3 regions of the Actinomadura sp. NPDC047616 genome follow, and region 1 is predicted to be linked to each of the others. Evidence: riboswitches for the same ligand, from Rfam matches in the RefSeq annotation. Region 1 holds a riboswitch; each other region holds the start of a gene.
The links. Region 1 has a riboswitch for thiamine pyrophosphate ahead of ABZ801_RS15225 (Hsp20/alpha crystallin family protein). Riboswitches for the same ligand answer to the same signal wherever they lie in the genome.
Positions count from the first base shown of each region.

Region 2: another riboswitch for thiamine pyrophosphate. It lies ahead of thiO (glycine oxidase ThiO); the one in region 1 lies ahead of ABZ801_RS15225 (Hsp20/alpha crystallin family protein).
Region 3: another riboswitch for thiamine pyrophosphate. It lies ahead of thiC (phosphomethylpyrimidine synthase ThiC); the one in region 1 lies ahead of ABZ801_RS15225 (Hsp20/alpha crystallin family protein).

Region 1 is NZ_JBEYTB010000005.1:366,057-373,866, reverse strand. Features, by position in the region: gene hypF (carbamoyltransferase HypF) at 1-1,009, opposite strand, end outside; gene ABZ801_RS15245 (SIS domain-containing protein) at 1,006-1,671, opposite strand; gene ABZ801_RS15240 (HypC/HybG/HupF family hydrogenase formation chaperone) at 1,668-1,895, opposite strand; gene ABZ801_RS15235 (SIS domain-containing protein) at 1,885-2,499, opposite strand; gene ABZ801_RS15230 (helix-turn-helix transcriptional regulator) at 2,519-2,899, opposite strand; TPP riboswitch at 3,115-3,272, shown strand; gene ABZ801_RS15225 (Hsp20/alpha crystallin family protein) at 3,459-3,875, shown strand; gene ABZ801_RS15220 (hypothetical protein) at 3,955-4,134, shown strand; gene ABZ801_RS15215 (nuclear transport factor 2 family protein) at 4,251-4,682, opposite strand; gene ABZ801_RS15210 (hypothetical protein) at 4,679-6,112, opposite strand; gene ABZ801_RS15205 (cupin domain-containing protein) at 6,183-7,298, opposite strand; gene ABZ801_RS15200 (aminotransferase class I/II-fold pyridoxal phosphate-dependent enzyme) at 7,295-7,810, opposite strand, start outside.
Region 2 is NZ_JBEYTB010000002.1:583,740-591,549, forward strand. Features, by position in the region: gene metF (methylenetetrahydrofolate reductase [NAD(P)H]) at 1-266, opposite strand, end outside; gene ABZ801_RS06910 (polyprenyl synthetase family protein) at 448-1,500, shown strand; gene ABZ801_RS06915 (serine/threonine-protein kinase) at 1,748-2,731, shown strand; gene ABZ801_RS06920 (hypothetical protein) at 2,789-2,947, opposite strand; gene thiE (thiamine phosphate synthase) at 3,078-3,764, opposite strand; gene ABZ801_RS06930 (Rv2175c family DNA-binding protein) at 3,965-4,339, opposite strand; gene ABZ801_RS06935 (FAD-dependent oxidoreductase) at 4,448-5,650, opposite strand; TPP riboswitch at 5,754-5,868, shown strand; gene thiO (glycine oxidase ThiO) at 5,859-6,980, shown strand; gene thiS (sulfur carrier protein ThiS) at 6,977-7,183, shown strand; gene ABZ801_RS06950 (thiazole synthase) at 7,285-7,810, shown strand, end outside.
Region 3 is NZ_JBEYTB010000016.1:52,136-59,945, reverse strand. Features, by position in the region: gene ABZ801_RS31665 (FUSC family protein) at 1-1,095, opposite strand, end outside; gene thiC (phosphomethylpyrimidine synthase ThiC) at 1,230-2,981, opposite strand; TPP riboswitch at 2,979-3,090, opposite strand; gene ABZ801_RS31655 (NUDIX hydrolase) at 3,098-3,634, opposite strand; gene ABZ801_RS31650 (CDP-alcohol phosphatidyltransferase family protein) at 3,843-4,664, shown strand; gene ABZ801_RS31645 (mannose-1-phosphate guanyltransferase) at 4,661-7,159, shown strand; gene ABZ801_RS31640 (LysE family translocator) at 7,255-7,810, shown strand, end outside.

The DNA.
Region 1 (7,810 bases):
CGCTCGTCAGCACGACGGGGCGGGCGACCCGCCGCACCAGCAGATGGTGCAGCGGCGTGTACGGCAGCATGACCCCGAGCCGGCGGCTGCCCGGCGCCACCGCGGCGGCGACCCCGGCACCGGCTCGGCGGGGCGCCAGCACGATCGGGGCGCGGGCGCCGGTCAGCAGCCGTTCGGCCTCGGGTTCCAGGTGGACGAGGGCGCGGGCGGCGGCCACGTCGGGCGCCATCACCGCGAACGGCTTGTCCTCGCGGTGTTTGCGGGCGCGCAGGGCCGCCACCGCCTCCTCGTGGCCGGCGAGCGCGGCCAGGTGGTATCCGCCGAGCCCCTTCACCGCCAGGATCCGGCCGCGCAGCAGCCAGCGCGCGGCGGTCTCGAGAGGGTCCGCCCGCGTCGCCGTCCGGCCGTCCGGCCCGAGGAGCCGGAGCGCGGGGCCGCACGACGGGCAGCACACCGGCTGGGCGTGGAACCGGCGGTCGCGCGGGTCGCCGTACTCCTCCGCGCAGTCGCCGCACATGGGGAACGCGGCCATGGTGGTGTTGCCCCGGTCGTACGGCACGTCCGTGACGATCGTGAACCTCGGCCCGCAGTTCGTGCAGTTGGTGAACGCGTAGCGGTGGCGCCGCGCGGACGGGTCGAAGATCTCGCGGACGCATGCGCCGCACGTCGCCGCGTCGGGCGGCACCAGCGCCTGCCGGGCGGCGCCGTCGACGCTGGCCACGATGCGGAACCCGCGCTCCCCGCGCGGTTCGCGCGGCTCGGTGACGACCCGTTCGACCCGTGCCAGGGGCGGCGCCCGCCGCTCCAGGTCGGCCACGAACCGCGCCAGCGCCGAGGGCGCTCCCTCGGCCTCGGCGAACACGCCGGCCGCGTCGTTGCCGACGAAACCCGCGATGCCGTGCTCGCCGGCCAGTCCGTGCACGAACGGCCGGAACCCGACCCCCTGCACGATCCCCTCGACGCGGATCCGGATCCGCGTGCGCGGCACCGGCCCGGCGGCCGAGGTCACAGGTCACCGTCCAGCGCCCGCCGGGTCAGCTCCCAGAGGACCTGGTAGAGGGTGGTCTGGGCCTCCTGGATGCGGTGCACCGACGACGACGGCACGACGAACAGGTGCTCGACGGTCCCGGCCTCGGCCATCGCGCCCCCGTCGTACCCGGCGAAACCGACCGTCACCATGCCGCGCCCGGCGGCCTCGTCGAAGGCGCGCAGCAGGTTGCGCGAGCCGCCGCTGGTCGACAGGCCCAGGGCGATGTCGCCGCGCCGTCCCAGGGCGGCGAGCCGGCGCGCGAAGACGACCTCGAACCCGACGTCGTTCGACAGCGCCGTCAGCGTCGCCACGTCGTGGGGCAGCGAGATCGCGGGCAGCGGCCGCGCGGGCGCCGGCGGGCACACGAACAGCCGCGCGACCGCCTGCGCGTCGGTGCTGCTGCCGCCGTTGCCGAACGTCAGCAGCCTGCCGCCCGCCTCGAACGCCTCCGCCAGCCGGCGCGCGCAACGCAGCAGCGCCGCGCCGTGCCGCTCGGCCAGGGAGCCGCGCAGCTCGGCGATCTCGGCGGCCTTCTCCCTGGCCGAGCGGCCCGCCTCCGCCAGGAGGGCGCCGGCGCGGGCGCCGCCCGAGTACAGGAAGGGGTAGAGCGTCTCCATCCCGGTGTCGTCCGGCACGGTCATGGCGCGTCCTCCACGACGGCGATGGCCTCCTTGGCGTGGACCAGAACGACGTCCCCCGGCCCGGCGTCGACCAGCGCCACGCTGATCTCCTCCGGCCCGGCGTCGGTGTCGACGACGGCGAGGCCGTCGCCCAGCAGCTCGCGGATCCTGACGGGGACGGCGCTGTCGGAACAGGTCACGCAGACCTCGTCGTGGCACCGCGGCCCGTCGGCGTCACCGCTCATCGCCGCGCTCCAGCGCCGCCGGATGCTCCAGGAAGACGTGCACCAGTTCCCAGAGCAGGTGGTACATGGTGACGTGCATCTCCTTCACCACACAGGGGTCGTCGCAGGGGGTCACCAGCGGATGGTCGGCCGCCGCCGCGACGTCTCCCCCGCCGGCGCCGGCCAGCGCGACCGTCAGCATGCCGAGGCCGCGGGCGGCCCGCAGCCCGCGCAACACCTCGGGACACCGGCCGTCCCCCGACAGGCCGAGCGCGATGTCCCGCGGGCCGCCCAGCAGCCGCACCTGCGCGGCGAACACCGCGCCCAGCCCCTCGGCCGCCGCGATCCCCGTCAGGGCGGCGGCGTCGTCGGTCAGCGACACCGCGGGCAGCGCCCGTTTGCCCACGATGACCGGATGGACGAACTCCACGGCGATGTGCTGGGCGTCGGTCGACGCGCCGCCGCTCCCGAACACGATCAGCTTGCCGCCGTCGCGGAAGCGTCCTGCCATGTCCCGGCACGCGCGCGCCACGTGGTCGGCCTGCTCGGCCAGCGCCCGGCCGGGTTCGGCCCGGCGCTCGAACGGGGCCCGGACCGCGGACGCCACCGGCCGTCCCTCGGCCATTCGCATGCTCCCTTCCCGCTCACGAGACCGTGTACGACCCGCGCCGCCCGTTAGGCGACCCGGACGGCGCCCGGTCCGCCCTGCTCCACCGGAGGAGGCAGGAGTCGAGCACCTCGCGCAGCCGCGCCAGACGGGCCATCCACGCCTCCAGGTCGGCGTGCCCCTCACGGGTCAGCTCGTAGCGGCGACGGGCGGGCCCCGCGTCGGAGGTGATCCAGGTGGACACCACCAGCCGTTCACGCTCGAGGTTGCGCAGCACCCGGTAGGCGTGACCGGGCTCCACCCCGGACACGCCCAGGCAGCCGAGCCGGTCGATGAGCTCGTAGCCGTGCCCCGGCTGCTCGCAGATCAGCAGCAGCAGGAAGGGGTGGAGCAGACCACGCGTCTCGCTGCCGTCCACCACCGCTCTCCTCCCCCTGCCACCTCGCCGGCCCCGGGTCGCTGACGCTTTACCCCCCGTCCAGGGCCGCTATCTCAGCGTCATCCCTTTTTTCGGTGCAGGCGGCGAAGTACCGCATACGCGAAATTCGGCAAAGAGTGCCTCCACTTCCCGTAAAAACGCCCGCCGCCCCCTGGTGCCGGATCACCGGCCGCGCGATATTGGATACAGGCCTGTGAGACGAGCGAGGGAGCTGGACCAGAGGTTCTCTGAAGGAGAAATCCAACGGAGAGTCAATGGAAAGGCTGAGAGGCCGTAACCACGTCAAGTGGTGCGGCGACCCCTTGAACCTGAACCGGACAATGCCGGCGCAGGGAGAGCGCCTCACAGGTCTTCTGATGTGCGCAGGCGTACGCGCCCCCACGGCGAGCGATCTGACGGCCGCCCCGGCCGGAGTGACGGCCTCCTCGATGACTGACGACCGGCGCGGAGGGCACCCCCTCCGGTACCAGGAGCGGCCGCCCTGCGGACCGGCCGCCGCCGGGGGCGATCGCGGAAGACCTCTGCCGAAGGAGGCGTCATGGGTGCACTCGAGCACAGGGAACCGCGCAGCCTGTTCCCCGAGCTGTTCGACTGGATGGAGTCGCCGTTCGCGATGTTGCGTGCGGGCATGGGGCAGACCATGCGGGTCGAGGACTACATCGACGGCGACGACTACGTCATCCGGTGCGAGCTGCCCGGCATCGACCCCGACAGGGACGTGGAGATCACGGCCGAGAGCGGCATGCTGCGCGTCCACGCCGAACGTCACGAGGAGAAGAAGGAGGCGCACCGGTCGGAGTTCCGCTACGGAACCTTCACGCGCTCCTTCACCCTGCCGGCGGACACCGACACCGAGGCCATCAAGGCGTCCTACGACCAGGGCATCCTCACCGTCCGCGTGCCGCTGCCCAAGGCCGCCGAGCACGAGGCCAAGCGGATCGCGATCCAGAAGTGACCGCGCTGCCGCCCGCCCCCCGGACGGGAGCCACCGGAGGGGCATCACGGCCAGATGCCCCTCCGCGTCCGGCGGCACGATGCCGAACCTTCGCGCCGGTGACACGGCGGCCGGGGTTCTCCTGGTCGCCTGCGCCGGCGCGCTGCGTCTGCCCCACTACGGCCGGTGGGCCGCGGCCATCGGCATCACCGTCCTGGCCGTCACCGTGATCGCGGTCATGGTCTCCGCCATCCGCCGCGGCCGGAGACGACGCCGCTGAAGAGCGGGGCCGCCGTGCTCCGCAACGGAGCCGACGCGGCCCCGATCGTCACGACGGTGGCCTGTTCGCCGCGCGGCCGGCGCCGGGCCGGCACGGTGCGCACCGGCCGGCCCCGGTCATCGCGCCCGGCCGGTGGACGAGGCGGGACGCCACGAACTGCCCTCGCCCTTCTCGGCCTCGAAGGCGGGGCGGGCGGTGACGGTGTCGTAGATGATGTGAAGCGTTGTGATCTTGCCGTCGTCGGCCAGTTCGAGGACGTCGACGCATTCGAAGTCGGCCGGCTGCCCCGAGGGCAGCCGCCAGTCGAACTGGAACCAGACGGTGACGATCCGCCCGCCGTCCGGTTTGCCGCCCTCGGCCACGCCCAGCAGATGGAACTTGGCACGGCTGGTGTCGGCGAAGAGCTCGGGATAGAACTCGGTGGCCGGAATGGGACCGTACAGCGGAGAATGCACCGTCGCGCCGGGGCTGAACAACGCCAGGACTCCTTGCAGGTCGGCGCGCGTCAACGCGTCCCGGTAGGTGCCGGCGAGCTCGATCGGGGTCATTTCCTGGTCGTCCTTTCCCTGCGTTCCAGCGCGTCGAGGTCGAGTGTGAGAGCCACCGCCGTCGCGGGCAGGCCGAGGCGGCGCAGGACCGTGGGTTCGAGTTCGCCCGCCTCGCCCACCGGTGTCCGGCCGGCGACGACGCGGACCCAGGGGCGGTCGCCGCGCCACGGCCAGGAACCACGGGAACGACCGGGCTGCGGCCGGAGGGGGACGGCCCACTGCCGGGCCACGTCGCGGATGACCGGGACCATGGCCTGCCAGTGCCGCGCCTCCGTCACGGCAGCCGCGAGCTGGTACGGCTGGGGAGGGATGGCCGAGCACACGGCCTCGACCTGCTCGGGGCGAGGCCGGGTACCTGTGGGCGGCGGCGTGAGCGGCTGGAGCCCACCGGACGGCAGCGAGAAGACCCTCCCCTGTTCGAACACCCTGAGCTCGCCGGAGGCGTGCCGCGCCCGGGTTCGCACGGCGGCGAGCAGTCCGGGAAGCAGCGCGGTGCGCAGCGCGGACGGCTGTCCGTCGAGCGGGTTGGCGACATGGAGCGCGGCCCGCCGCGGGTCGTCTCCGCCCAGCCCGAGTGCGTCCCATACGGCCTGATCCAGGAAGGGGCCGGTGTGCAGCTCCGTCCAGCCGGCGTCCGTGAGCGCGTGGGCGGTGGCCTGCCGCCTGGTGAACGGCGAAACCGCCTCGGCGGCACGGCGTGGCACGTTGGGGACGCGCAGGCCCGGGTGGGGCCGGTCGTGTCCGATGACGTCTCGGATGTCGCTCAAGCCGTGACGGAGCATGAGGGTGCGTTCGATGCCGACGCCGAAGGCGAAGCCCGCGTGGCGGAGCGGGTCGATTCCGCACGTGGCCAGCACGCGGGGATGGACCATGCCGCAGCCGCCCCACTCGACCCAGCCGTCGTCGCACAGCCCGCACCCGCCGCCTCGGCACGCCGGGCAGCACACGTCCACCTCGGCCGACGGGTCGGTGTAGGCGAACGAGTGCGGACGTAACCGAACGGGTGTGCGCTCGCCGAACATGGCCACGGCGAACCGCGCGAGTGTGGCGCGCAGGTCGCCCATGGTCAGGTTCTCGGCCACGGCCAGCCCCTCGGCCTGGTGGAAGACGGGGCTGTGCGTGGCGTCCAGCGGATCGGGGCGGAAGACACGCCCGGCGGTGACCATGCGCAGGGGGACGGGGCGGCGGAGCATCTCCCGCACCTGCACCGGCGAGGTGTGCCCCCGGAGCACCAGCCCCGAGCCGCCACCGGGGCGCGCGATGTGGAAGGCCTTGTCGGCGGCACGGCTGGGGTGGTCGGCGCCCATGTTCAGCGCGTCGTAGACGAACCATTCCGCCTCCAGTTCGGGCCCGTCGGCGAACCGGTACCCCTCGGCCGCGAACAGGTCGACGATCTCTTCGGCCAGCGCCGCGACCGGATCACGCCCCACCTCCGGACCACCTCCCGTTCTGTGTGCGGCATGAGCACCGGCCGCCACCGTGGCCGGCGCCGGCGTGTGGTCAGCGGCCTTCGCGGATCCACGCCGCGATGCGTTCGTGGATCAGGTCCATCTGACTCCAGGCCCGGCGGCAGGTCGCCCGCAGGCGGGGGAACTCCGACGGGGGCAGCGCCGCCAGCCGGTGCCGGCCGATCCTGCTGTGGTCGTCGTCCGCCGCGGCGTGCAGGGTGAAGAAGTCGTCCGCCGCGTTCGGGGCGTGGATGCCGGCGGCGGCCTCTCCGAAAAGCCGGCCGCTGGTCTCGACGACCATGTGCACCAGGACGACCTTCTGCGCCTCGTCCAGCTGGAACATCTGCGCCACGAACCAGGTGCAGGCGGCTTCCAGAACCGGGTCGTCGACCTCGGCGGTGACACCGTGGGCGTCGCGCAGCATCCGGTCGTGGCCGTACTCCTCGCCCAGGTGCTCCTCGTAGTCGCGCTCGAGGAGCGGGTCCACGCATACGGCCTGGCGGGCGTACAGCATGCGCTGGAAGTGGGACGACCACACGTACAGCGCGGCGACGAAGCGTGCGCGCGCCTGCGGGTCGTCGCGCAGCCGGCCACTGCGCAGCAGGGTGAACAGGGAGTTGCGGGTGTGCCGTCCGGCCAGTTCGTCGTTGAGGCGTTCGAGGTCGGCGAGGGGGCCGCCCTGGGCGAGCGCGGCGCCGTCGGCCGCCCCGGCGGCGGCCGGGTCGAAGGAGACGCGGGGGGCGCCTTCGTCCTCGTACAGGCCCGAGCCCTCGAACTGGACGGAGAGGCCGTGGAACTCCTCCCCCGGACCGGTGCGGAACCCGTGGAGGCGGCCCGGCGGCACGCACACCACGTCGCCTTCGGTGAGCGGCCGTTCGCCGTCGCCGAGGAGGCGGACGGTGCCCCGGCAGACCAGGATCATCGAACTCGTCGGGTGGCTGTGCACCGCCAGCTCCTCGCCGTCGCGCAGCCGCACCCAGGCGAAGGACGGGCGCCCGGCGTCGGGCAGGAACGCCGACAGGGCGGGGTGGCGGCGGAAGTCGCGCTGCTGCCCGAGTTCGTGCGTCCGGCCGCCGACCGTGACGGAGGTGATCGCCCGGATGTCGGCGCGGTGCACGGTGGTGACGGCCGTCAGGGCGCCGGGCGCCGCCGTCGCCGGTGTGGTCATGGGAGTCCTCGTCTTTCGGTGGTGCGTCGTCCGGCCTCGGTGAGGACGGCGAGCAGCCGGTCGTTGACGGCCGGGGAGCCGACCGAGACGCGCAGGTGGCCGCGCCATCCCATGGGGTCGGGCAGGGTGGCCAGGCCCGCGGCGCGCAGCCGGGCGGCGACCTCGGCGGCGGGGCGTTCGGTGCGGACGGTGACGAACCCGGCCGCGGAGCCGACGCGGCCCAGCCCGGGGCAGCGCCGCAGCCCCGCGGCCAGCCGGTCGCGTTCGGCGACGAACAGGTCGATGGCGCGGCGGAGGCCGACCGGGTCGGCGAGGGCCGCCTCGGCCTCGGCGACGACCGGGGCGGGGAGCGTGAACGGCAGGCGGGCCCGCCGCAGCGCCGTCACGATCGCCGGGTGCGCCAGCACCGCGCCCAGCCGCAGTGCCGCCAGGCCGAGCGCCTTGGACATCGACCGGACGACGACCAGGTTCGGGCGGCCGGGGACGAGATGGCGGTGCGAGGGACGACCGGC
Region 2 (7,810 bases), on a different contig from region 1:
GCGGTGAAGTGCGCCACCGGGGTGAGGGTGGTGTCGGTGGCGATGCGCTCGACGATGTCGACGGTCGTGTCGCGGGTGCCGCCGCCGGCGCCGTACGTCACCGACACGAACGACGGGCGGAGCGTCTCCAGCTCGCGGATCGTCCGCCACAGGTTCCGCACCCCCTGCTCGGTCTTGGGGGGGAAGAACTCGAAGGAGAACGTCTTGCGGCCGTCTGCCAGCAGCTCGCGGATCGTCGGGGCGCGGTCGGGACGTACGGATCGCATCCCCCAAGCGTAGTGGTGGGGGCCCCGCCGGCACGATCCCGAGGTCGTCCGGCGGCACGATCCGAGTACCGCCCCCGGTGCGCGCGCCGATCCAGCCTGGCCGAAGATGAAATTACGGACATGGTGCGAAATACTCGCCTCGTCCGTAGGTGATCAACCAGCGAACGGAACGATCAGGAACATGACGACGCGCCGCATCCGCAAGGAGGTCGACGAGGCTCTGCTGGCCTTCGTCGACCACCGGCGGCCGGACCTGCTGGCGATCAGCCCGGATCTGGCCCCCCTGCTGGACGCGCTGGACGCGCTGCTCGCGGGCGGCAAGCGGCTGCGCCCGCAGTTCTGCTACTGGGGCTGGCGCGGCGCGGGCGGCGACGAGGCGCCGGGCATCGTGACCGCCGCCGCGTCCCTGGAGCTGCTGCAGGCCAGCGCGCTCATCCACGACGACGTGATGGACTCCAGCGACACCCGGCGCGGCCAGCCGTCGGTGCACCGCCGGTTCGAGGAGCTGCACCGGCGCGACGGCCTGCTGGGCGCCCCCGAGCCGTTCGGGCTGGGCGCTGCGATCCTGCTGGGCGACATGTGCCTGGCGTGGTCGGGCGAGATGTACGAGACCAGCGCGCTGGCACCGGAGCGGCTGGCCCGGGGGCGCGCCGTCTACGACCGGATGCGCACCGAGGTGATGTGCGGCCAGTACCTGGACGTGCTGGAGGGCGCGCGGCGCGGCGGCACCGTCGACACGGCGCTGCGCGTGGTGGAGTACAAGAGCGCCAAGTACACCATCGAGCGGCCGCTGCACCTCGGCGCCGCGCTAGCCGGGGCGCCGCCCGAGGTGATCGAGACGCTCAGCGCGTACGGGCGGCCGCTCGGCATCGCCTTCCAGCTGCGCGACGACGTGCTCGGCGTGTTCGGCGACCCGGCGGAGACGGGCAAGCCCGCGGGCGACGACCTGCGCGAGGGCAAGCGGACGGTGCTGGTCGCGCTGACCGCCGAACGCGCCGAGCCCGCGCAGGCCGAGATCCTGGAGCGGCATCTCGGCGACCCGGCGCTGGACGCCCCGGGCGTCGACCGGCTGCGGACGATCATCGAGGAGAGCGGCGGGCTGGCCGCCTGCGAGGAGATGATCGACCGGTACGCGGCCGAGGCCGCCGCCGCGCTGGCGCACGCCCCGCTGGCCCCCGAGGCCGTCACCGCGCTGGAGGAGCTGGCCGTCGCCGCCACCGCCCGCCAGGCCTGACCGGCGCGGCGCCGCCCGCCGGCCCGTCCGGCGCGGCGCCGTGCGCGTGCCCGTCACATGCGGGGTGCCCGTCACATGCGGGGTGCCCGTCACATGCGGGGTGCCCGTCACGTGCGGGGTGGCCGTGCCGTGCGGCGCCGTGCGCCCGCGACGAGGTAAAAGATCAATGTTCGGGACGCGCGGACGGGGTCGGCACGGTACAAAAGAGGCATTCCCCAACCCCCGCCTCCCCGAGCCGGAGCCCGACGTGCCCACCACGCCCCGTCCCTCACCGCCCGAACGGCGTGCGCGACGCGACCCGCGGCCGCGTCGCGACCGGCGCGTGCGCGGCCCGCTGGCCCCGGACGACCCCCGCCGCATCGACGACTACCGGCTGCTGGGCCGGCTCGGCGAGGGCGGCCAGGGCGTCGTCTACCTGGCCCGGTCGCCGCAGGGCGAGCTGGTCACGGTCAAGCTGCTGCGGGGCGGCTCGGCGGCCGGCCAGCGCGCGCTCGGCCGCTTCCGCAAGGAGGCCGACGCGGCGCTGCAGGTCGCGGGCCGGCACACCGCCCGGATGCTGGACGCCGACGTCACCGGCGACCGCCCGTACATCGTCAGCGAGTACGTCGAGGGACCGTCGCTGCAGCGGGTCGTCGAGGAGCAGGGGCCGCTGCCGGAGGAGCGGCTGCGCACGGTGGCGCTGCGCACCGCCGCCGCGCTGGCCACCATCCACCGGGCGGGCATCGTGCACCGCGACTTCAAGCCGGGCAACGTGGTGCTCGGCCCGGACGGCGCCAAGGTCATCGACTTCGGCGTGGCCCGGATGGCGGACGCCACCACGATCACCACGGGCCCGGTGGGCACGCCCGCCTACATGGCGCCCGAGCAGATCGAGGACGAGCCGGTCGGCCCGCCCGCCGACGTGTTCGCCTGGGGCGCCACGGTGGTGTTCGCCGCCACGGGACGTCCCCCGTTCGGCAGCGGGCCGAGCGCGGCGGTGATGCGGCGGGTGACGTCGCGCCGTCCCGACCTGGGCGACATGGACGGCCCGCTGCGCGACCTGGCGCTGCGCTGCCTGGACAAGAACCCGGCCGCCCGGCCCACGGCGCGGCAGCTGGTGCGCGCGCTGCGGGAGGGACGCGCGCCCGCCCCCAAGCCGCGGCCCAGGCGCATCCCCGCCTACCGCTGGCGGATGATGGTGGCGCTGGCCGTGGTGATGGCGGCCGGGTTCGTGCTCGGTCTGCTGTGGTGAGCGGGGCCGCGCGGCGCGGGACGCCGCGCGGCCGGTGAGTGCCGGGTCAGGGCCGTATCACCAGTGCGGCGGACGGTCGTCCAGGAGCCGGGAGTCGTCGTCGCCGCGCCATTCGCCCCATCCGGTGTCGGTGTCGTCGGTGGTCTGGTCGGGGAGGATCTCCAGCTCGTCGTCGGCCAGGTCGACCACACGCTCGTCGTCGGGTCCCATGCTCATGGGTCCATTGTCGGACATGCCGGCGCGTGCCCGTCGCCGGGGCGGCGATCACGGGGCGACCGTACGGCGACCTCCGGGAGAACGGGCGGCGACGCCCCCGATGACCAGGCCCGACGCTCAGGCCCGATGATCAGGCCGGATCGGCGGAGCGGGCGGCCAGGCGGCGGGCCAGCTCGGCGGCCGCGGCGCCCGGGTCGGCCGCCTCGGTGAGGGCGCGGACGACGACCACGCGGCTCGCCCCGGCGGCCAGCACCTGGTCGAGGTTGCCCGCGTCGATGCCGCCGATGGCGAACCAGGGGCGGACCTCGCGCTGCGCGGCGACGTACTCCAGCAGCTTGGGCCCTGGGGCGGGCCGTCCCGGCTTGGTGGGGGTGGGCCACACCGGGCCGGCGCAGAAGTAGTCGACGCCCGGCTCGGCGGCGGCCGCCGACGCCTGCTCGTCGGAGTGCGTGGACCGGCCGATGAGCACGTCCTGGCCGACGATGGCGCGGGCCGCCTGCACCGGCAGGTCGTCCTGGCCCAGGTGCAGGACGTCGGCGTGCGCGGCGTGGGCGACGTCGGCGCGGTCGTTGACGGCCAGCAGCGCCCCGTGCCGCTCGCAGGCCGCCCGGAACACCCGCAGGTACTCCAGTTCCTGCCGCGCCTCCAGGCCCTTCTGGCGGAGCTGGACGATGTCGACGCCGCCGGCCAGCACCGCGTCGAGGAACTCGGGCAGGTCGCCCTGCCGCTCCCTGGCGTCCGTGCAGAGGTAGAGGCGGGCCCGGCTGAGCCGGGCGCGCAGGGCGACGGCGCGTTCGGAGGGCAGGTGCCTGGACACGGTGGGAGAGGTTCCTTTCACTGTTGTGCGCGTGCGTGCGCTCTGTCTGTCCGCGCGCGGCGCGTGTCTTGCGGTTGATACCCGGCGCCGGGGGGCCGGATGCGGATCGCGGGGTCACGCGCCGGTGCGCACCGGCCGTGCGGCGGCCGGTGCGCACTTCTCCGGTTGCGCCCTCCCTAGAAGGCCAGGGCCTGGGCGCCCTAGAAGGCCAGGGCCTGGGCGCGGCGGCGGACCTCGGTGCCGCGGTTCTCGCTGAGGGCCTGGACCGGGGTGCCCGGGAGGGTGTCGTCGGCGGTGAACAGCCACCGCAGCGTCTCGAGGTCGCTGAAGCCCGCGTCCGACAGCACCGTCAGCGTGCCGGACAGTCCCTTGATCACCTGGCCGTCCCGCAGGAACGCGGCGGGGACCATGAGCTGGCCCTCGCGGCGGACGGCCAGCAGCTTGCGCTCGGCGAGCAGCTGCTTGATCCTGCTGTGCTTGACTCCCAGCCGCGCGGCCACCTCCTTGAGGGTGAGCCACTCCCCCGCCAGGGCGTCGGTCCGGGGATCGAGATCGCGCTCAACGGTTGCGTGCATCTGCGTCACGCCCCCTGCCTACCACGCCCCCGCTCCTCTCAAACCCCGGCGCTTCCCGGAAGGCCGCCGGGCGCCGCCGCCGGCGTCGCGGCGCCGTCACGTGCGCCGTCACGGCTTCACCGTCTCGCGGACGGGACGCTCGGGGTCGGCGAGCAGGTCCGGGTCGACCGGCGTGCCCGCGGTCATCACGCGGCGCGCCTGCACCAGGTCGCGGGGACGGTCGACGGTGAGGATCGCGTCCAGGCGGTCGCCGGTGAGCCAGCACACCGACCACTTGGAGCCGTCGGGGTCGCCCCGGTACAGCGCGCGCTCGGCCACCGGGTGGTGGCCCGCGTACTGCACCATCCGGCCGAACTGCTCGGACCAGAAGTACGGCACGGGGTCGTACTCGGCGTCCTCCCCGACCAGGGTGGCGGCCGCGACGGCGGGGGCGTTGAGGGCGGTGTCCCAGTGCTCGACGAGCAGGCGCCGCCCGTACCTGTTCGACCACCAGGCGGCGCAGTCGCCCACCGCCACGATGTCGGACCGCGGGGTGCCCGCGACGGTGACGCGGAACGCGGCGTCGGTCGCCACGCCGCCGTCGATCTCCACGCCGGAGCCGTCCAGCCAGCCCAGCTCGGGGCGGACGCCGACGCCGACCACGATCGCGTCGGCGGCGACGCGGTCGCCGTCGGCCAGCAGCAGCGACCCGGGCTCGACGGCGGCGACCTTGACGCCCGTGCGCAGCTCCACGCCGGCCTCGCCGTACCAGCGGGCCGTCAGCGCCCCGACCTCCGGGCCGATGGCGCCCGACAGGGGGGCGTCGGCGGCCTCCACCACCGTGACCGAGCAGCCCTTCCTGGCGGCGGTGGTGGCGACCTCCGCGCCGATCCAGCCCGCGCCCACGATGACGAGGCGGACGCCGGGCGTCAGCCGCGCGCGCAGGTCGCGGGCGTCGTCGATGGTGCGCAGCACGTGCTGGGCGCCGTGGCCGGGCAGGGTGACGGGCGTGGCGCCGGTGGCGATGACCAGCCCGTCGAACTCCAGCTCGCCGGCGGTGGTGACGACGGTGCCGCCGCGCGGGTCGCCGGGCCGCAGCGCGGTGGCGCGCTCGCCGAGCAGCGTCTCGCAGCGCAGGTCGTCCCAGTCGACCTCGACGGTGGTGTCGTCGGCGTCGCCCGCCAGCACCGCCTTGGACAGCGGCGGCCGGTCGTAGGGCCGGTGCCGCTCGGCCGAGACGAGGATCACCTCTCCCTCGTGCCCCTTGCGGCGCAGGGCCTCCACCGCCCGCACGCCCGCCAGCCCGCCGCCCACCACGATCACCCTGTTCATGAAGGCTCACCTTAGTCCGCCCGGTTCCGGCCGCTTCGGACGGCCGTCCGCCACGCGCATGCCCGCACACGGGACCGGACTAATGGGACGTAGGGTGGTAGATGCGAGAAACCGCGGGAGTCCGGTACGACCGGGCTGAGAGGGCGGCTGTGCGGGCCGCCGACCGCCAGGACCTGATCCGGATCATGCCGGCGAAGGGAGTGCACACTTGGAGATCGTGATCATTGGGGCCGGGGTCGTCGGGCTGGCCACGGCCTGGCGGACGGCCGCGCGCGGCGCGTCGGTCACCCTGGTCGATCCCGATCCGGCGAGCGGCGCGTCGGCCGTCGCCGCCGGGATGCTGACCCCCGTCAGCGAGCTGACCTACGGCGAGGAGCCGCTGCTGCGGCTGGGCCTGACGTCCCTGGCGCGCTACCCGGCGTTCGTCGCCGAGCTGGAGGAGCTGACCGGGGCCGACACCGGACTGCGCACGGACGGCGTCCTGCAGGTCGCCTTCGACGCCGACGACCTGGCGTACCTGGACGACCTGCGCCGTTTCCAGGAGGCGCTGGGGCTGACCCCGCAGACGCTGACCGGACGGGAGTGCCGCCGGCAGGAGCCCATGCTGGCGCCGGGCGTGCGCGGCGGGCTGCTCGTCCCCGAGGACGGCTCGATCGACCCGCGCAGGCTGACCCCCGCGCTGCTGGCCGCGGCCGAGAAGCTGGGCGTGCGGCTGGTCCGGCGGCGCGCCGAGGCCGTGCTGGTCGAGCGCGACGCCGTCGCCGGCGTGCGGCTGGACGACGGCTCGCGGCTGCCCGCCGACCGGGTGCTGCTGGCGGCCGGGCCGTGGTCGTCCGACATCGGCGGCCTGCCGCCCGGGACCGTTCCACCGGTGCGTCCGGTGAAGGGCCAGGTGCTGCGGCTGCGCACCCGGGTGCCGTTCCTGCGGCGCTGCACGCGCGGGCTGGTGAAGGGCTCGTCGATCTACCTGGTGCCGCGTGCCGACGGGGAGATCGTGGTCGGCGCCACCCAGGAGGAGATGGGCTTCGACACCCGCGTCACCGCCGGGGGCCTGTGGGAGCTGCTGCGCGACGCGCGCGAGCTGCTGCCCGGCATCACCGAGCTGGAGTTCGCCGAGGTGTCGGCGGGGCTGCGGCCCGGCTCGCCCGACAACGCGCCGGTGCTCGGCCCGTCCGCGCTGCCGGGGCTGGTGCTGGGCACCGGGCACTTCCGCAACGGCATCCTGCTGACGCCGGTCAGCGCGGACGCGCTCACCGAGACGCTGCTGGACGGGACGGTGCCCGAGGAGGCCCGTCCCTTCACCCCCGATCGCTTCGAGGTCACGGCATGAAGGTCAAGGTCATCGTCAACGGGCAGGCGCGCGAGGTGCCCGAGGGCACCAGCGTGGCCGAGCTGGTGTCGTCCGTCGCCCCCGCCGTCTCCGGCGTGGCGGCGGCGCTCAACGACGAGGTGGTACGGCGCTCCGACTGGGACGCCACGACGCTACGGGAGGCGGATCGGCTCGAGGTGCTGACCGCCGTGCAGGGAGGTTGACGGTGCGAGAGCAGACGGCCCACACGACTCCGGCCGGCACGGCCGCGGCGGGCCGGGCCCCGGGCGGCGAGGCCCCGGACGGCGGCGCGGACCGGCTCGTCATCGCGGGCGAGGAGTTCGGCTCCAGGCTGATCATGGGCACCGGCGGCGCGCCCAGCATGCACGTGCTGCGCGAGGCGCTGACCGCGTCCGGGACCGAGCTGACCACCGTCGCCATGCGCCGCGTCGACCCGGCGGCGCGCGGCTCGGTGCTGGACGTGCTGCGCGAGTGCGGCATCCGGGTGCTGCCCAACACGGCGGGCTGCTTCACGGCGGGCGAGGCCGTGCTGACGGCCAAGCTGGCCCGCGAGGCGCTGCACACCAACTGGGTGAAGCTGGAGGTGATCGCCGACGAGCGCACCCTGCTGCCCGACCCGATCGAGCTGGTGGACGCGGCCGAGCAGCTCGTGGACGACGGGTTCGTGGTGCTGCCCTACACCAACGACGACCCGGTGCTGGCGCGCCGCCTGGAGCAGGCGGGCTGCGCCGCGGTGATGCCGCTGGGCTCGCCGATCGGCTCGGGGCTGGGCATCCGCAACCCGCACAACATCGAGCTGATCGTCGAGCAGGCGAACGTGCCGGTGGTGC
Region 3 (7,810 bases), on a different contig from region 1:
CGTGCAGACGTTGTCCAGCAGCAGGCCGCTCAGCCGCAGCAGCTCCTTGCGGGGGTCCCACAGGCCGGGCGCGTCGGTGCCCGCGCCGCGGTACGGCTGCTCCAGCCACTGCTGCAGCCCGCGCGCCTCGGCCGCGTCGTCCCCCGACCCGTCGGGCAGGCTCCGCACCAGCCCGGCCAGCATGTCCAGCTGCCGGGCGTAGCCGTCCCGGAAACGCGCGTCGAGGAGCGCGCCGTCCGGGTCGGTCCGCGACGCCTCCCGCAGCGCGTCGGCGATCGAGCGCACGTACGTGGCGGTGTGGTCGAGGGTGTCCATCAGCCGCAGCGACCGCCAGGCGCCGTGCCCGTCGGCCCGCCGCCGGCGCAGCTTGACGCGGGGATTGGCGCGCAGGCTGTCGCGTCCCTGCTCGCACGCCCGGTACGCGCCGTGGTGGCTGTGGCGCAGCCGCCGTTCGCGTTCCCCCCACCGGGTCCACCCGTCCTCCGCGTCGCCGGCGCCGGGCGGCCGGGTCAGGGACGCCAGCTCCTCCAGCGCGCACGCCAGCTGTTCCTTGAGGTCCCGGACGGCGGCGTCGGCGCGTCCGATGTGCAGGGGCGGGAAGACCAGCGTGTTGACCGCCAGCCCCACGGCCAGGCCCACCCCCACGTCGCCCAGCCGCGGCACCACGTACGACATGACCTCGTGCCCGCCGACGAGCAGCGCGAACAACGCCGTGAACGGCACCTGCGGCGCCTGGTCCCCGAACCCGTGCCAGCTCGACACCAGCAGCGCGACGGCCACCACCACCGCGATGCCGGCCGGGTTCGGCCCGACCGTCATCCCGACAGGGATCGCCAGCAGCGCGCCGACGAGGAACCCGGCCGCGTACGCCAGGCTCTCGCGCAACGAGCGCGCCACCGTCGGGTACACGCCGAGCAACGCCGCCAGCGGCGCGAAGTACGGCTGCCGATGCCCCATCAGGTACCGGGCCGCCAGCCACGCCAGCACGGACGCCAGCACGGCCTTGACCACGATGTGCAGCCGTCCCCGCCAGTAGTGCCACCGGCCGGGCGTCGCCGCCGCCCGCCGGACCACCTCGTCCACTCGACCCGTCACACGATCCGCTCCAAGCACGCGAGGCCCATTACCCGGCCGGAACGCGCCTATCCGGGCACGAAGTGTGATCCGGAGCGTCCCGTCCGTCCCGGACGCGGCGACGCCCGGGACGGACGGGACGGACGGGCGGCGGGTCAGGCGTCCGACGGGGTGATCGGCAGGTAGACGCGGCCGCCGGACGCGGTGAACTCGGCGGCCTTCTCACGCATCCCCGCCGCCAGCGCCTCGGACTCGGGCAGCGCCCGCTCCTCGGCGTACCGGCGCACGTCCTGTGTGATCTTCATCGCACAGAAGTGCGGCCCGCACATCGAGCAGAAGTGCGCGGTCTTGGCGGGCTCGGCCGGGAGCGTCTCGTCGTGGAAGGCGCGGGCGGTGTCGGGGTCCAGGGAGAGGTTGAACTGGTCCTCCCAGCGGAACTCGAACCGCGCGTCCGACAGCGCGTCGTCCCACGCCTGCGCGCCCGGATGCCCCTTGGCCAGGTCCGCGGCGTGCGCGGCGATCTTGTAGGCGATCACGCCCGCCTTGACGTCGTCGCGGTCCGGCAGGCCCAGGTGCTCCTTGGGCGTGACGTAGCACAGCATCGCGGTGCCGTACCAGCCGATCATCGCCGCGCCGATCGCGGAGGTGATGTGGTCGTAGCCGGGCGCGATGTCGGTGGTCAGCGGGCCCAGCGTGTAGAACGGCGCCCCGTCGCACAGCTCCCGCTGCAGGTCGACGTTCTCCTTGATCTTGTGCATGGGGACGTGCCCCGGGCCCTCGTTCATCACCTGGTTGTCGTACTCGGCGGCGATCCGGGTGAGCTCGCCCTGCGTGCGCAGCTCGGCGAACTGCGCCTCGTCGTTGGCGTCGGCGATCGACCCGGGGCGCAGCCCGTCGCCCAGCGACCAGGTGATGTCGTAGGCGGCGAAGATCTCGCACAGCTCGCGGAAGTTGGTGTAGAGGAAGTTCTCCTCGTGGTGCGCCAGGCACCACGCCGCCATGATCGACCCGCCGCGCGACACGATGCCGGTCTTGCGGCGCGCGGTCAGCGGGACGTACCGCAGCAGCACCCCGGCGTGCACGGTCATGTAGTCCACGCCCTGCTCGGCCTGCTCGATGACGGTGTCGCGGAAGATCTCGTAGGTCAGCTCGGCCGGGTCGCCGCCGACCTTCTCCAGCGCCTGGTACAGCGGCACCGTCCCCACCGGGACGGGCGAGTTGCGCAGGATCCACTCGCGCGTGGTGTGGATGTCGCGTCCGGTGGACAGGTCCATGACCGTGTCGGCGCCCCACCGCGTCGCCCAGGTCATCTTCTCCACCTCCTCCTCGATGGAGGAGGTCACCGCGGAATTGCCGATGTTCGCGTTGACCTTGCAGAGGAAGCGGGAGCCGATCACCATCGGCTCGGACTCGGGATGGTTGACGTTGGCGGGCAGCACCGCCCGTCCCGCCGCCAGTTCCGCGCGGACCACCTCGGGCGCCACCCCCTCGCGCAGCGCCGCGAACTCCATCTCCGGTGTGATCTCCCCGCGCCGCGCGTACGCCCGCTGCGTCACCGCCCCGCCGGTGGCCCGGCGCGGCCGGCGCGGCGGGAAGGCCCCCTGGTCACGCAGCGGATCGGCGGACCGGCGGCCATCGTCCTCCAGACGGACGGGCCGCCCCTCGTACTCGGCGGTGTCGCCGCGTTCGGCGATCCACCCGGCCCGCAGGGCGGGCAGGCCGCGCCGCACGTCGACGACGTGGCCCGGATCGGTGTACGGCCCGGAGGTGTCGTACAGCACCACCGTCGCGCCGTTGGTCAGCGCCACCTCCCGCATGGGGACGCGCACGTCGGGACGCGACCCGACGAGATACGTCCTGCGGGCGGGACGGGCGTCGTGGACAGGTGTGGACACGCTGTCGGTCATGATGACGTGATCTCTCCCTACGCCGGCATTACCCGGTCAGGTTCCAGCGGTCGGCGGCCGTCTCAGCCGCGATCTCAGCCCGGTTCGCCGGGCCCCCGCGATCTGTCGCGCCGACGCTAACCCGCCGCACCCCCGTTGCCGCAACCCCGGGACATGAGGTAAAGCAGCGCCGCCGCCGTCGACCCCGAGCCGATCTCGCCCCGGGCCGCCGGCTCCGGCGCGGACGCCAGCGGGACCCACTCGATCCGCTCGGCCTCCACGTCGGCCGGATCGCCGGCGCCGTCGGCGGTGAAGATGTGATGAACGCCATCGTGCACGCCCGGCGACGGGTGGACGTCCAGCAGATGCCGCAGCGGGCCCGGGCGCCACCCGGTCTCCTCGACCAGCTCGCGGGCGGCGGCGTCGGCGGGGTCCTCACCCGGCTCGACCCGCCCGCCGGGGATCTCCCAGCCCCACCGGTCGGTGATGACCCGGTGCCGCCAGATCAGCAGCACACGGCCGTGTCCGTCCAGCGCGGCGACGCCGGCGGCCGGACGCACCCGCAGCAGATGGTGGTCGAAGCGCCGCCCGTCGGGCAGCTCGACGTCGGCCAGCCGGACGGACATGAAGGGGCTGTCGTAGACGGTCCGCTCGCCGTGCAGGGTCCACCGCATGGGCCGGACGCTATCGGGGGCTTTCGCAAGCTGACCGGTAGGGTCAGGATCTAGGGGACAGAGATGCGTGTCCTGCCTGGCCGGTGGGCCCGGACCGAGGAGAGCGAGCGCGTCAGTGATGGCAGTCGTTGGCGGGGGGACGGGGGGCGTGACGCCCCGAGCCGGACGTGGAGCGTCGCCACCCGGTGCACCGGGGGCCGGGGGGCCGCTGCGCGAGCAGCCGCCTCCCGAGAGGGACGACTTCGCGACGGCGTCCGGCCGGATCTGGACGATACCGAACATCCTGAGCTTCGCGCGCCTGCTCGGCGTGCCGCTGTTCCTGTGGCTGGTACTGGTCGGCGCCGACTGGTGGGCGCTGGGCGTGCTGGTGTTCGCCGGCCTGTCGGACTGGCTGGACGGCCGCCTGGCGCGCGCCCTCAACCAGACCAGCAAGCTCGGCATGGTGCTGGACCCGGCCGCCGACCGGCTCTACATCCTGGTCACCCTGATCGGCCTGACCGTCCGCGACGTGATCCCGCTGTGGCTGGTGATCCTGCTCGTCGGCCGGGAGGTCGCGATCACGCCGATCATGCCGCTGATGCGGCGCCTGGGATACGGCGGGACGCTGCCGGTGCACTTCGTGGGCAAGGCCGCCACGCTGTGCCTGCTGTACGCCTTCCCGCTGCTGCTGCTGGGCGACCACGACGGCGCCGTGGCCACCACCGCCAAGATCGTCGGCTGGTGCTTCGCGATCTGGGGGACGGGCCTGTACTGGTGGGCCGCGGCCCTGTACTGGTGGCAGACGCGGCAGCTCATGCTGGCCGGGCCCGCCGGGGACGTCCCCGCCGGGGAACGAACCGGTGGAGAACGAACCGGCGCAGAACCAACCGGCGGGGAACGAACCGGCCGGGACGGGGAAGAACCCACGGGGGAGGCGCCCGCGGGTGAACCACCCGGGCGGCACCAGCACGGCGACGCGTCCGGCGCGCCGCCTCCGGCGGACGGGAGCCCCCCGTCCGGTGAACAGGAGGGAGCGGATAAACCCCGATGAAGGCCGTCGTGATGGCGGGCGGTGAGGGGACGCGGCTGCGCCCGATGACCGCCAACCAGCCCAAGCCCCTGCTCCCGCTCGTCAACCGGCCGATCATGGAACACGTGCTGCGGCTGCTCAAACGGCACGGGTTCACCGAGACCGTGGTGACCGTGCAGTTCCTGGCCGCGCTGATCCGCAACTACTTCGGCGACGGCGAGGAGCTGGGCATGGCGCTCAGCTACGCCACCGAGGACGTGCCGCTGGGCACCGCCGGCAGCGTCAAGAACGCCCAGGAGGCGCTGCGCGACGACCGCTTCCTGGTGATCTCCGGGGACGCGCTCACCGACATCGACCTGACCGACATGGTCCGCGCGCACGAGCGCAACGGCGCCCTGGTCACCATCGGGCTCAAGCGGGTGCCCGACCCGCTGGAGTTCGGCATCATCATCGTGGACGACGAGGGCCGCGTCCAGCGGTTCCTGGAGAAGCCCACCTGGGGCCAGGTGTTCTCCGACACCGTCAACACCGGCATCTACGTCATGGAGCCGGAGGTGCTCGACCACGTCGCCGCCGGCGAGCCGGTCGACTGGTCCGGCGACGTGTTCCCCGAGCTCGTCGCGCGCGGCGCGCCGATCTACGGGTACATCGCCGACTGCTACTGGGAGGACGTCGGCACCCACGACAGCTACCTCAAGGCGCAGGCCGACATGCTGTCCGGGCTCGTCGACGTCGATCTGGGCGGGTTCGAGCTGTCACCCGGGGTGCGCGTGGCCGAGGGCGCCGAGGTCGACGCCGAGGCGGTGCTGAAGGGCCCGCTGTACGTCGGCGACTACGCCAAGGTCGAGGCCGGGGTGGAGCTGCGCGAGTTCACCGTCCTCGGCAGCAACGTGGTGGTCAAGGAGGGCGCGTTCCTGCACCGCGCGATCGTGCACGACAACGTGTTCGTCGGCCCCTCGGCCACCCTGCGCGGCTGCGTGATCGGCAAGAACACCGACATCATGGCCGGTGCCCGCGTCGAGGAGGGCGTGGTGGTCGGCGACGAGTGCGTCATCGAGGCCGAGGCGTACCTGTCCAACCAGGTCAAGGTGTACCCGTTCAAGACCGTCGAGGCCGGCGCGGTGGTCAACACCAGCGTGATCTGGGAGTCGCGCGGGCAGCGCACCCTGTTCGGCCCGCGCGGGGTGTCCGGCCTGGTCAACGTGGAGATCACCCCCGAGCTGGCGGTGCGGCTGGCCAGCGCCTACGCCACCACGCTCACCAAGGGCAGCACCGTCACCACCGGCCGCGACGCCTCCCGCGCCGCCACCACCCTCAAGCGCGCCGTGATCAGCGCGCTGACCTCCAGCGCCATCAACGTCCGCGACCTGGAGGCGTGCCCGCTGCCGATGGCCCGCCACGAGACCGCGCGCGAGGAGTGCGCGGGCGGCATCTACATCCGCACCACCCCCGGCGACCCGCAGGGCGTGGACATGCTGTTCATGGACGCCGACGGCGCCGACCTGTCCCAGGCCGCCCAGCGCAAGCTGGAGCGGGTGTTCGGCCGCCGGGAGTACCGGCGCGCCTTCCCCGGCGAGATCGCCGAGCTGACCTATCCGGCCCGCACCGTCGGCACCTACACCCACGAGCTGCTGCGCGACGTCGACATGTCCGGGGTGCGCGAGGCCGGGCTGAAGATCGTGCTGGACTGCGCGGGCGGCACCACCTCGCTGGTGCTGCCGACGCTGCTGGGCAGGGTCGGGGTGGAGGTGCTGACCCGCAACAACGCCCTGGACGAGGCCAACCCCACAGAGACGCTCGCCGAGCGCATGCGCGACCTGCAGCGCCTGGGCGAACTGGTGTCCTCGGCGCGCGCGGCGTTCGGCGTGCGGTTCGACCCGGTGGGGGAGCGGATCTCGCTGGTCGACGAGAACGGCGAGCTGATCGGCGACGGCCGGGCCCTGCTGGTCATGCTGGACCTGGTGGCCGCCGAACGGCGCGGCGGACGGGTCGCGCTGCCGGTCACCACCACCCGCGTCGCCGAGCAGGTCTGCCGCTTCCACGGCGTGCAGGTCGAGTGGACCTCCACCGCCCAGGACGTGCTCACCCGCGCCGCCGCCCAGCCCGGGGTGATCTTCGCCGGGGACGGCCGCGGCGGCTTCATCATGCCGGAGTTCAGCACCACGGTGGACGGCATCGCCGCGTTCGTCCGCCTGGTCGGCCTGGTCGCGCGGACCCGGCTGACGTTGTCGCAGATCGACCGGCGCATCCCCGAGGCGCACCTGCTCAGCCGCTCGGTGCCCACCCCGTGGGCGGCCAAGGGCGGCGTGATGCGGCATGTGGTGGAGGCGGCGGGCGACCGCACGATCGACACCACCGACGGCGTGCGCGTCGTCGAGGACGACGGCCGCTGGGTTCTGGTGCTGCCCGACCCCGCCCAGCCCGTCACCCGCCTGTGGGCCGAGGGCCCCGACGCCGACTCCACACAGGCCCTGCTGGAGGAGTGGGCCGCCGTCGTCGAACGCGCCGGCACCTAGCCCGCCGGCACCTTGCCCGCCGGAACGCGCCGGCGTCTGGCCCCAAGATCACGGCAACCGCTAGCATCGAGGGACATTTCCGGCAGGGGGGTTCGATGATTTCCTTCGGTGCGTTTCTCGGCATCGCGGCGGTGGCGCTCGGCCTGGTGCTGACGCCCGGCCCGAACATGATCTACCTGGTGTCCAGGTCGATCATTCAGGGCCGCCGGGCCGGGCTCATCTCGCTGGGCGGGGTGGCGACCGGCTTCGTCCTCTACGTCGTCGCCGCCACCGTCGGTCTGACCGCGGTGTTCACGCTGGTCCCCGCCGTCTACACCGCGATCAAACTGGCCGGTGCCGCCTACCTGCTGTGGCTGGCCTGGCAGGCCCTGCGCCCCGGCGGAACGGCGGTGTTCGCGCCGCGCGACCTGCCCGCCGACCCGCCGCGCCGCCTGTTCGTCATGGGCCTGGTCACCAACCTGCTCAACCCGAAGATCGCCATCCTGTACGTGTCGCTGCTGCCGCAGTTCGTCGACCCCGCGCGCGGCCACGTCGCCGCGCAGAGCCTGCTGCTCGGCCTGACCCAGATCGCCATCGCGATCACCGTCAACGGCCTGATCGTGCTGGGCGCGGGCTCGATCGCCCGGTTCCTGGCCCGCCGCCCGGCCTGGC